Regions from separate parts of the Mesorhizobium sp. C120A genome, predicted to be linked through region 1. Evidence: riboswitches for the same ligand, from Rfam matches in the RefSeq annotation. Region 1 holds a riboswitch; the other holds the start of a gene.

Region 1 (4,689 bases):
CCGATGGGCACTCCTTCTCGCTCAAGCCGGTGGAAGTGAAGGCGGCTTGAGATAGCTGCGTCGTACAGGCATGAAAAAAGAGCGGCGGGCCAGGCCCGCCGCTCTTTTTTTAAGCTTCGGCTGTTAGTTGTTGCCGAACCGATCCCTGTCGCTGCTCTGAGGAACGAACTTCTGTTGGTCGTTCGACGAGTTCAGCAGCTTGTAGACCGCCGAGTTGGTGCCGGTCGACGAAGTGCGGGTGGTGTCGACGGCAGCGGCCGGCTGGTTGGCGCCATTGGAGCCATAATTGTCGCTGCCGGCAAAGGCAGCGCTCGAAACAGCCAGAACGGCTGCGGTGGCAAGAACGATCTTCTTCATTTTAGTCTCCTGAATTTTTCTGATGCCGCCAGCTGCAGCGGATAAGCCCGCCACGTGCTGGAAACCGACTTTTAGCGGCCGAAAAGGTTACGGTCGGCACCGTGGGCAGGCGCCTGCTCGGCTGGAGCCGACTTCTCAACCGAAGCCGTATGGCCACTATCGGTCGACGTAATCGCAGGCTGGTTGGCGCCGTTCGAACCGTAGTTGTCGCTGCCGGCGAAAGCGCTGCCGGAGATGGCCAAAACGGCGGCGGCAGCAAGGATGATCTTTTTCATTTCAAATACTCCTGAATTTTTTGGGATCCCGAGAGCGACGGGTTAGCCGCCCTTCTTTGGTCGGGATCAGCGATTGCCGTAGAGGTCGCGGTCGGCGCCCTGAACGACAGGCTGCTTGTCAGCGTGCGCCGGCTTCTGAATGGAAGCCGTATACGAGCTGTCGACCGAGACGGCTGGCTGGTTCGCACCATTGGAACCGTAATTGTCGCTACCGGCGAAGGCGCTGCCGGTGATCGCCAAAACGGCTGCGGCAGTGAGGATGATCTTTTTCATTTTTAGTACTCCAGTTTGTCTGTCCGTCTAGCGGCGTGTCTTGGGAGGAATTCGCGTCGTTCGGACAGCCCCGATGTGGGAAAGCCATAGGCTGGTTTCCAATCACGAAGTTGTTCCGTGTGGACCACGCTCCTGCACCTTGAAATTGTACCAGGAAGTTCCTTCATGGCTGTTTATTGTATTGTTTTCAGTTTCTTATGTCGAACCGAGTGGTTCGCTCCGATGTCGGTTTCCGGGCCGTCGTTCACACCGTCCTGCACGCATTGTCAACAGAAACGAACCGTTCGGTTCGATTAGAGATTGCTAATAGTAACTTTTCGATACCGTTGAGCCCTTTTTGCCCCCGATCGAACTGGATCCGCAGCGATTCGAAACGGCGATGATGGCGTCGCAAGAAACGTCTCAGCTCTTTGACCGGCGGCGGGGAGCGTATGCCGCGCGTGTCGCGCCGCATGGATACGATGTCGCTTTCATGCCGACGTCGCGATCGCTGCCGTGATTAGATGATCGCATCTCAGGTGCCGCTTCGTGACGACGCAGCGGAGAATTGGGAAGCCGGTCAGAATCCGGCGCTGCCCCCGCAACGGTGGTGGAGTTGAAGTCGCAACGGGAGACCACTGGGCAAGAGCCTGGGAAGGTGTCGCGATGGTCCGCAAGGACAACTCCAGAGCCCGGAAACCAGCCCGAGATGCATAGACTCGACTGATCGCGGTGGGCGGTCAAGAGGTGGATAGTGCATGTCCGGCGCCGCGCCGGCCTGCGTCCGATCCTTCCTCCATCACCACCAAGTTCAGTCCTTAAACCACGAGGACAGAACTATGGATACGCGCAACGACATGCTGAGGCTCCTGAACGGCCGCAAGCAAGGCTTTTCGCTGGAACAGCCCTTCTACACCGACCCGGACTATTTCAAGCTCGACATGGAGCTTATCTGGTATCGCGACTGGCTGTTCATCGGCCATGATTGCGAACTGCCGAAGCCCGGCAGCTATATCACCGTGCAGATCGGCGATTATCCGGTGGTGCTGGTCCGCGACCAGAAGGGCAACATCAACGCCTTTCACAATTCCTGCCGCCATCGCGGCAGCCGTGTCTGCAACACTGAGAAGGGCATGGCGGCAAAGCTTGTCTGCCCCTATCACCAGTGGACCTACGAGCTTGACGGCCGGCTGCTGTTTGCCCGCCAGATGGCCGACGGTTTAGACAAGAGCCAGTTCGGCCTGAAGCCCGTCGCCTGCGAGAGCGTCGGCGGCTACATCTTCATCTGCCTGGCGAAAGAACCTGCCGACTTTGCGCCGATGCGCGCCATGATAGAGCCCTACCTCAAGCCGCACCGGCTGAATGAAGCCAAGGTCGCCTTCGAGAGCACCATCATCGAGAAGGGCAACTGGAAGCTGGTCTGGGAAAACAACCGCGAATGCTATCACTGCGCCGGCAATCATCCGGAGCTGTGCAAGACATTCCCCGAAGCGCCGACGGTGACCGGCGTGCAGGGCGCCGACAGCGATCCGGAGATGCTGGCGCACTGGGCGAAATGCGAGGCGGCGGGCCTGCCGAGCAAGTTCCGCACCGATCCGGCCGGGCAATACCGCGCCACCCGCGCGCCGCTGCTGCGCGATGCCGTCAGCTACACGATGTCGGGAAAGCGCGCGGTGACGAAGAACCTGTCCGACACTGTTGCCGCCGACCGCATCGGCACCTTGATGCACTACCACTATCCGACGACTTGGAACCACATACTGATCGACCATGCGGTCACCTTCCGGGTGCTGCCGATCAGCGCCACGCAAACCGCGGTGACGACCAAGTGGCTGGTGCACAAGGATGCGGTCGAGGGGGTCGACTACAACCTTGAGGAGCTCACCCATGTCTGGACCGAGACCAACGACCAGGACCGCCGCATCGTCGAGGAAAACGCCTTCGGCATCCTGTCTCCGGCCTATGAGCCCGGCCCCTATTCGGAGCTGCACGAGGGCGGCGTGATCCAGTTCGTCGAATGGTACGCGGCCTTCATCGGCCCGCGCCTTGCCGAAGGTGGCAGGCCGGCGCTGCGCAGCGTCGCGTGAGCTGGAGCAGGCGAAGAAGGACCGGAGGATGAATGCGATGACGGATCTTGGGCTCTATCGCCATCTCGACCAGATGGCGCCCTGGAACGATAGGCTGCAGGTGCTGGAAGTGATCGGCGTCAGCGACGAGGCGCCTGACGTCAAGACCTTCACCTTCCGCTCCGACAACCAGACCTGGTTCCGCTACAAGCCGGGCCAGTTCCTGACGCTGGAACTGCCGACACCGGAAGGGCCGCTGATGCGCACCTATACGCTGTCGTCGTCGCCATCGCGGCCGTTTTCGATCGCGGTGACGGTCAAGGCGCAGGCCGGCAGCATCGGCACGCGCTGGATGTTCGACCATCTGGTGCCCGGTTCGCATGTCAAGGCCTACGGACCGGCCGGCGACTTCTCGTTGCACAGCCACCCGGCGGCCAAATACCTGTTCATTTCCGCCGGCTCCGGCGTGACGCCGATGATGTCGATGCTGCGCTGGCTGAACGACTGCGCGCCATGGACCGATGTCGGTTTCGTCAACTGCGCGCGGCGTGCCGAAGAGATCATCTTCCGCAAGGAACTCGAACTGCTCGGCGGCCATATGCCCGGCCTGTCGCTCGGCTTCATGATCGAGGAACGTTCCAGCCGCGAGGGCTGGTACGGTCATATGGGGCGCATCGACGCGATCCGGCTGCCCTTGCTGGCTCCGGATTTCCGCGAGCGCGAAATCTTCTGCTGCGGCCCCGATCCGTTCATGCGCGCCGTGCGCGGCATGCTGGATGCCGCCGGCTTCGACATGACGAAATACCATCAGGAGAGCTTTGCCGCGCCTGTGATGGAGGAAATTCCGGCGCCGTTTGCCTCCCCGGTCGAGGACGGCATCGCTGCACCTGTCGAAGCCGTGACGCCGATCCGCTTCTCGCTTTCGGAGGTCGATGCCGGCTGCGTCGCCGGCCAGACCGTGCTGCAGACAGCGCGCAGCTCGGGCGTGCGGATTCCCGCCGCCTGCGAGTTCGGCCTGTGCGGCACCTGCAAGGTGAAGAAGGTCTCCGGCGAAGTCGAGATGAGCCACAATGGCGGCATCCTCGACCACGAGATCGATGACGGTTTTATCCTTGCCTGCTGCTCGAAACCATTGTCGGCGCTCGAAATCGAGGCTTGAGCCGGTCGACTTCGCCGCAACGGTCACCGACGCAGGCGTTGTGTTCGCGGGTCTTTGTCTTGCCAAGCATAGGCCGAGTGATTTAGACGCACTTAGGAAGGGCTGGCAGACCGTGAAACTGGCGCATCCCTTCATGGGCGCATGGAACGGGGGACACAGCGATGCAACAGCGGGTCTACGCGGTCGCAAGCAAGGACATCGTTTTCGAATCATTCGATGGCGAAGCCGTCGTTCTCGATCTTTCGAACGGCAAGTATTTCGGCTTTTCCGATTCCGGCAGCCGGGTCTGGCAGGCTTTGTCGTCCGGCGTCGCCACTGAAGCGCTGGTCGGAGCTGCCGCGGGCGCCGCAAAAACAAGCCTGGCCGACCTCGAAAGCTTCGTTGCCCGACTGCTCGATTTCGGGTTGCTTGCGCCAGCCGAAACACCGGCACAACCGCTTTCGGGCGAGCTGTCGGCTGCGCTTGCTGCCAGCAATGAGCCGCTCAAGGTCGATGTCCATGACGACCTTGCCGATCTCATCATTGTCGACCCGATCCATGAGGTCGAGGAACCTCTCGGCTGGCCGGCGGTGAAACAGGC
Region 2 (4,689 bases), 2.8 Mb from region 1:
GTGGAAGCGGTGCAGATCATACTCCTCCGGCATCAGCACGCCGGCCCGGTGCCGCATCGAGCGCAGGCCTTTCTGGTTGATCTCGCAGATCGCGGCATCCTCCTCCAGCACCTGGGTGCCGAAGGCGACGACATTGTCGACGTCGGTCTCAGCCAGCGCCTCGGGCGCGAACAGCCATTCGGCGGTCAGCTCGGTCTGCTCCGGGCCGAGCGGCACCAGCCGCACCGTTCTGATATAGTCGACATGGCCAACGATGAACATCGAGGGCAGGTTGGTGGCATAGGTCTGTCCGGCCGCGCGCTCGGCCGCCGTCAGACCCGGGAAGACCGGGCCATGGGCATGTCCGTCGCGCGACCAGGTCTCGGCGCCGGCGCGCAGGCCACCCGAAAACTCCGGCGCGTCATTGTCGGCATGGCGGACCCAGTCGGGGTCGTCGTGCCGGCTCATCAGGCCGCGGCCGTATATCGGCACCAGCCGAGACAGGTCCTTGTGGACGCCCGGGCAATGCAGGCACTCGTTGAAGTTCTCCCAGAAGATCTTCCAGTTGCAGTTCATCACCTTGCGCAGGACATGGCCTGATACCAGCGTTTCCAGCGGCCAGTTGGCGAGGTCGCCGGATGCGGGATCGAAGGAGGTCCCGGCGGAGCCGGCCGCAGCCTGCTGAAGGTTCACAAAGACAAAACCGCGCCACACCGACAGCGCCACCCGGTAGAGCGGATGATCTGCCTTGTCGAAACCATCTGGCAGCGATTTCGAGGGAACGCGCACGAGATCGCCGCGCAGCGAGTAGGACCAGGCGTGGTAGGGGCAAGTGATGAGCCGCGCTTTCAGCCGGCCCTCGCTTTCCTGGCAAAGCTGCGAGCCGCGATGCCGGCAGGTGTTGTGGAAGGCGCGCAACTCGCCGGTGTCGTCGCGGAGCACGACGATTTCCTGTGTGCCAACGCGGAATGTCCTGAATGCCAAAGGCTGGGCAAGATCGGCCTCGCGGCAGACGAGCAGCCAGCTTTTGTACCAGATGGCGTCGAGATCGCGCTGGTAAGCCTCGCTATCCCAATAGGCCGACGACGGTAGCGTCGGTTCGGCCCGGCTCAGGCCGTTATAGGGGTCGCGCTCGCTCGGGTTGGGATGCATGGCTGGCTTCCTATGAAGCGTCAGCCGACACCCCGGCAGATCGTTTGTCAATCAGAGTGCCGCATTGCCGGTTGCAGGCGCGGCGCATAATCATGTCGTGGACATGGGACATTCGGAAATTGGGGGGATTCGGAAATTGGCCGCACGACAGATGTCGCTTACGCCGGAGCTGGTCGCGCGCTGCTGGCGCGAGATCAGGGACCCCGGGCCGGATCCGGACGCGATGCATCTCGATGACGCCGACTATGACGCGCTGCTGGATGAATTGCAGGTCGAACTCCCGGATAGCGAACCGCTATGGCTGTTCGGCTATGGATCGCTGATCTGGAAACCGGAAATAGATTATGTCGAGGACCGCGTTGCGCTGGCGCGCGGCTGGCATCGGTCTTTTTGCATGAACATGACGCGCTGGCGCGGCACCAAGGACAGCCCCGGCCTGATGATGGCGCTGGACCGTGGCGGACAATGCAAGGGCGTCGCCTTCCGGCTGACCGAAAGTAACCGGCGCGGGCAGTTGGGCCGGCTTTTCCGGCGCGAAGTCACGCTGAAGCCGACAAGCTACCGGCCGCGCATGCTGAAGCTTGCAAGCGAGGCCGGACCGCTCAGGGCATTGGCCTTCGTCATCAACCGCAACGGCCTGACCTATTCAGGGCCGCTCGACGAGGGCAAGGTCGTCGAAAGGCTGGCAACGTCCTGCGGGCACTGGGGGTCGGGCGCCGACTATCTCTACAACACGGTGAAAAACCTTGAAGAGCGCGGCATTCACGATCGCCATCTGTGGCGGCTGCAGCGGCTGGTTGCCGAGCGGATCACCGCGTTGAACCCGTAACGCCGCATGGCGCATTCGCGCTGTTGGCCGGCGGAATTTGGTTTGCCGGATGCGGCCGTTTCAGCCTATAGTCATGCATGTCGTCGGTTCCGTTAGGGACCAAGAGGGAATGCGGTGAGGGCTGACTTGTTGCCCAATGCCGTGGCTGCCCCCGCAACTGTGTGCGGTAGTCCTCTCCAAGCCACTGAGGATTTTTTCTTCGGGAAGGTGGGGAAGGGCGCTGATCCGCGAGCCAGGAGACCTGCCGGCGACAGGGAACTGACTTCGATGCCCTCGGGTGGAGGGCGAAAGGACAAGATATGAATACCGCTTCCGTCTCCCTCGGCGCTTCCGTCTCCTCGCAGTCGCGCTTCATGCAGCTCGTGCTTAGCGCGTTTCTGGGCATTTTCGTCGTCGGCGTTGTCGGTTTCTCGCATATCGATGCGGTCCACAATGCGGCGCACGACTATCGCCATTCGATGGCGTTTCCCTGCCACTGACGAGGATCTGACATCATGAACCTGTTTCGCAACGTCGTGTTCATCGCGGCGATCGCAGGGCTCGTGGCGGGTGTCGCTCTCGCCTGCATGCAGGCCTACGCCACCGTGCCGCTGATCCTCAAGGCGGAGGTCTACGAAAAGGCTAATGGCGGCCATGAGCATGAGCATGCCGCGGCGCCCGCCGCCAACGCTGCGGACACCAATGCCATGAGCACCGCCGCGCCGGCGGAAAATGCCGTGAGCAGCGCAGCCCCGGCTGAAGCAGCCGCGCCGGCGGAGGACGAAGGCTGGGCGCCGGCCGACGGCTTCGAGCGTTTCGCCTTCAGTGTCGTCGCCAATATCGTCACCGGCATCGGTTTCGCGCTGGTCCTGGTGGCGGTTTCCGAATTCGCCGGCGGCATCGGCAGCTGGCGCCAGGGCGTGTTCTGGGGCCTGGCCGGCTTTGCCGTGTTCACGCTGGCGCCGGGCCTCGGCCTGCCGCCGGAACTGCCGGCAATGCCGGCGGCCGATCTCATACAGCGCCAGATCTGGTGGTGGGCAACGGTGATGGCAACCGCGATCGGTCTTGCCCTTATCACCTTCCGCACGTCGGCGCCCCTGACCGTGCTCGCCGTCGTCCTGATCGTCGCCCCGCATATTGTCGGCGCGCCGCAGCCTGACAGTTTCGTAACGCCGATCCCGGAGGGCCTGCATCATCAGTTCGTGGTGGCGGTGACGCTGACCAATCTGGTGTTCTGGCTGGTGCTCGGCGCAGTTGTCGGCATAGTGCGCGCGCGCTTCACCGGCACCGCGACCAGCCTGCGCGACAGCTTTGCCTGATCGCAGTTTGACCTTCATCATCGGCGGTGCGCGCTCCGGCAAGAGCGCGCATGCCGAAACTTTGGCAACGGCGTTGCCGCCCCCATGGGCCTATATCGCCACCGCGCAAGCCTATGACGGCGAAATGCGCGAGCGCATCGCGCAGCACCGCTCGCGCCGCGGCGAGGGATGGGCGACCATCGATGCCCCGCTTGATCTTGCAGGTGCGCTCGAGGCATTGCCGGACAACCAGCCGGTGCTTGTCGACTGCCTGACGCTTTGGCTAACCAATCATATGCTGGCCGATCATGATCTGGAGGGGGAGTGCCGGCGGCTGGCCGATGTGCTTTCGCGGCCGCGCGGACCGTGGTTCGTGGTCTCCAACGAAGTCGGACAAGGCATCGTGCCCGACAATGCGCTGGCACGCCGGTTCCGCGATGCCGCCGGCCGGCTCAACCAGCAGATCGCGGTCGTAGCTGATATGGTGCTTCTGATGGTGGCGGGGCTGCCGCTCAAGGTGAAATGAGATGACCGATATCGACACAAAAGACGAAGAGCGCCATCGCGCCAAGATGGCCAAGCGCAAGGCGGTGCAGGACGCCGAGGTCGCGGAAAAGACGGTCGAGAAGGGGCTGCTGATCGTCAACACCGGACCCGGCAAGGGCAAGACCACGGCTGCCTTCGGGCTGGCGCTGCGCATGCTCGGCTATGGCAAGCGCGTCGGAATGGTCCAGTTCATCAAGGGCAAATGGCACACCGGCGAGAAGGATGCCTTCGCGGCGTTTGGCGACCGCGTCGTCTGGCACACGATGGGCGAGGGTTTCACCTGGGAGACGCAGGATCTGAAGCGCGACATTAAGGCGGCCGAAGCCGCCTGGGCCAAGGCGCTGGAACTGATCGCCGATCCCTCGATCAGCCTCGTCGTCCTCGATGAGCTCAACATTGCGCTGCGCTACGACTATCTCGATCTCGACAAGGTGGTCGCGGCGCTGAAGGCGCGGCGCGAAGGCCTGCATGTCGTCGTCACCGGCCGCAATGCCAAGCCGGCGCTGGTCGAGGCGGCCGACCTCGTCACCGAGATGGGCGTGACCAAACACCATTTTTCCGCAGGCGTTAAGGCGCAGCAGGGAATCGAGTTTTGAGGGTCTAACTTCGGGAGATGACCGTTGGAACAAGCGGTAATTGTCTATCTTCTTCTGAGCGGCGGTCAGTTCGGGGCGCCGGAAGAGCGGCAATCGGTCCAAGTTCTGGAGGATCGGTTGGAACAAGCTGTTTCGAATGCGCATGTCGGCGAATTTGATGGCGACGAGTTTGGCGAGGGCAAATGCACCCTCTATCTGTACGGGCCAGACGCCGAGAAGCTTTTCCTTGTGATTGAGCCTGTGCTGAAATCCTCGGCAGTGGCCGCCGGCGGTTACGCGATCAAAAGATTTGGCGCGGCGGTGGATTCAA

What was found. A riboswitch is a leader RNA that binds a small molecule or an ion and turns the genes downstream of it on or off. The one in region 1 is predicted to bind cobalamin.
Region 2: it holds a riboswitch for cobalamin, as region 1 does, so the genes downstream of both, NL532_RS14710 (CbtB domain-containing protein) here and NL532_RS01285 (aromatic ring-hydroxylating oxygenase subunit alpha) in region 1, are expected to answer to the same signal.

What each region holds. Positions count from the first base shown of each region.
Region 1 covers NZ_CP100476.1:269,506-274,194, reverse strand. The annotation lists gene NL532_RS01305 (ABC transporter ATP-binding protein) at 1-50, shown strand, start outside; gene NL532_RS01300 (DUF680 domain-containing protein) at 124-357, opposite strand; gene NL532_RS01295 (DUF680 domain-containing protein) at 429-632, opposite strand; gene NL532_RS01290 (DUF680 domain-containing protein) at 699-905, opposite strand; cobalamin riboswitch at 1,405-1,606, shown strand; gene NL532_RS01285 (aromatic ring-hydroxylating oxygenase subunit alpha) at 1,724-2,971, shown strand; gene NL532_RS01280 (FAD-binding oxidoreductase) at 3,009-4,109, shown strand; gene NL532_RS01275 (PqqD family protein) at 4,271-4,689, shown strand, end outside.
Region 2 covers NZ_CP100476.1:3,038,744-3,043,432, forward strand. The annotation lists gene NL532_RS14700 (aromatic ring-hydroxylating oxygenase subunit alpha) at 1-1,131, opposite strand, end outside; gene NL532_RS14705 (gamma-glutamylcyclotransferase) at 1,268-1,960, shown strand; cobalamin riboswitch at 2,028-2,223, shown strand; gene NL532_RS14710 (CbtB domain-containing protein) at 2,260-2,439, shown strand; gene NL532_RS14715 (CbtA family protein) at 2,455-3,258, shown strand; gene cobU (bifunctional adenosylcobinamide kinase/adenosylcobinamide-phosphate guanylyltransferase) at 3,251-3,763, shown strand; gene cobO (cob(I)yrinic acid a,c-diamide adenosyltransferase) at 3,765-4,379, shown strand; gene NL532_RS14730 (hypothetical protein) at 4,404-4,689, shown strand, end outside.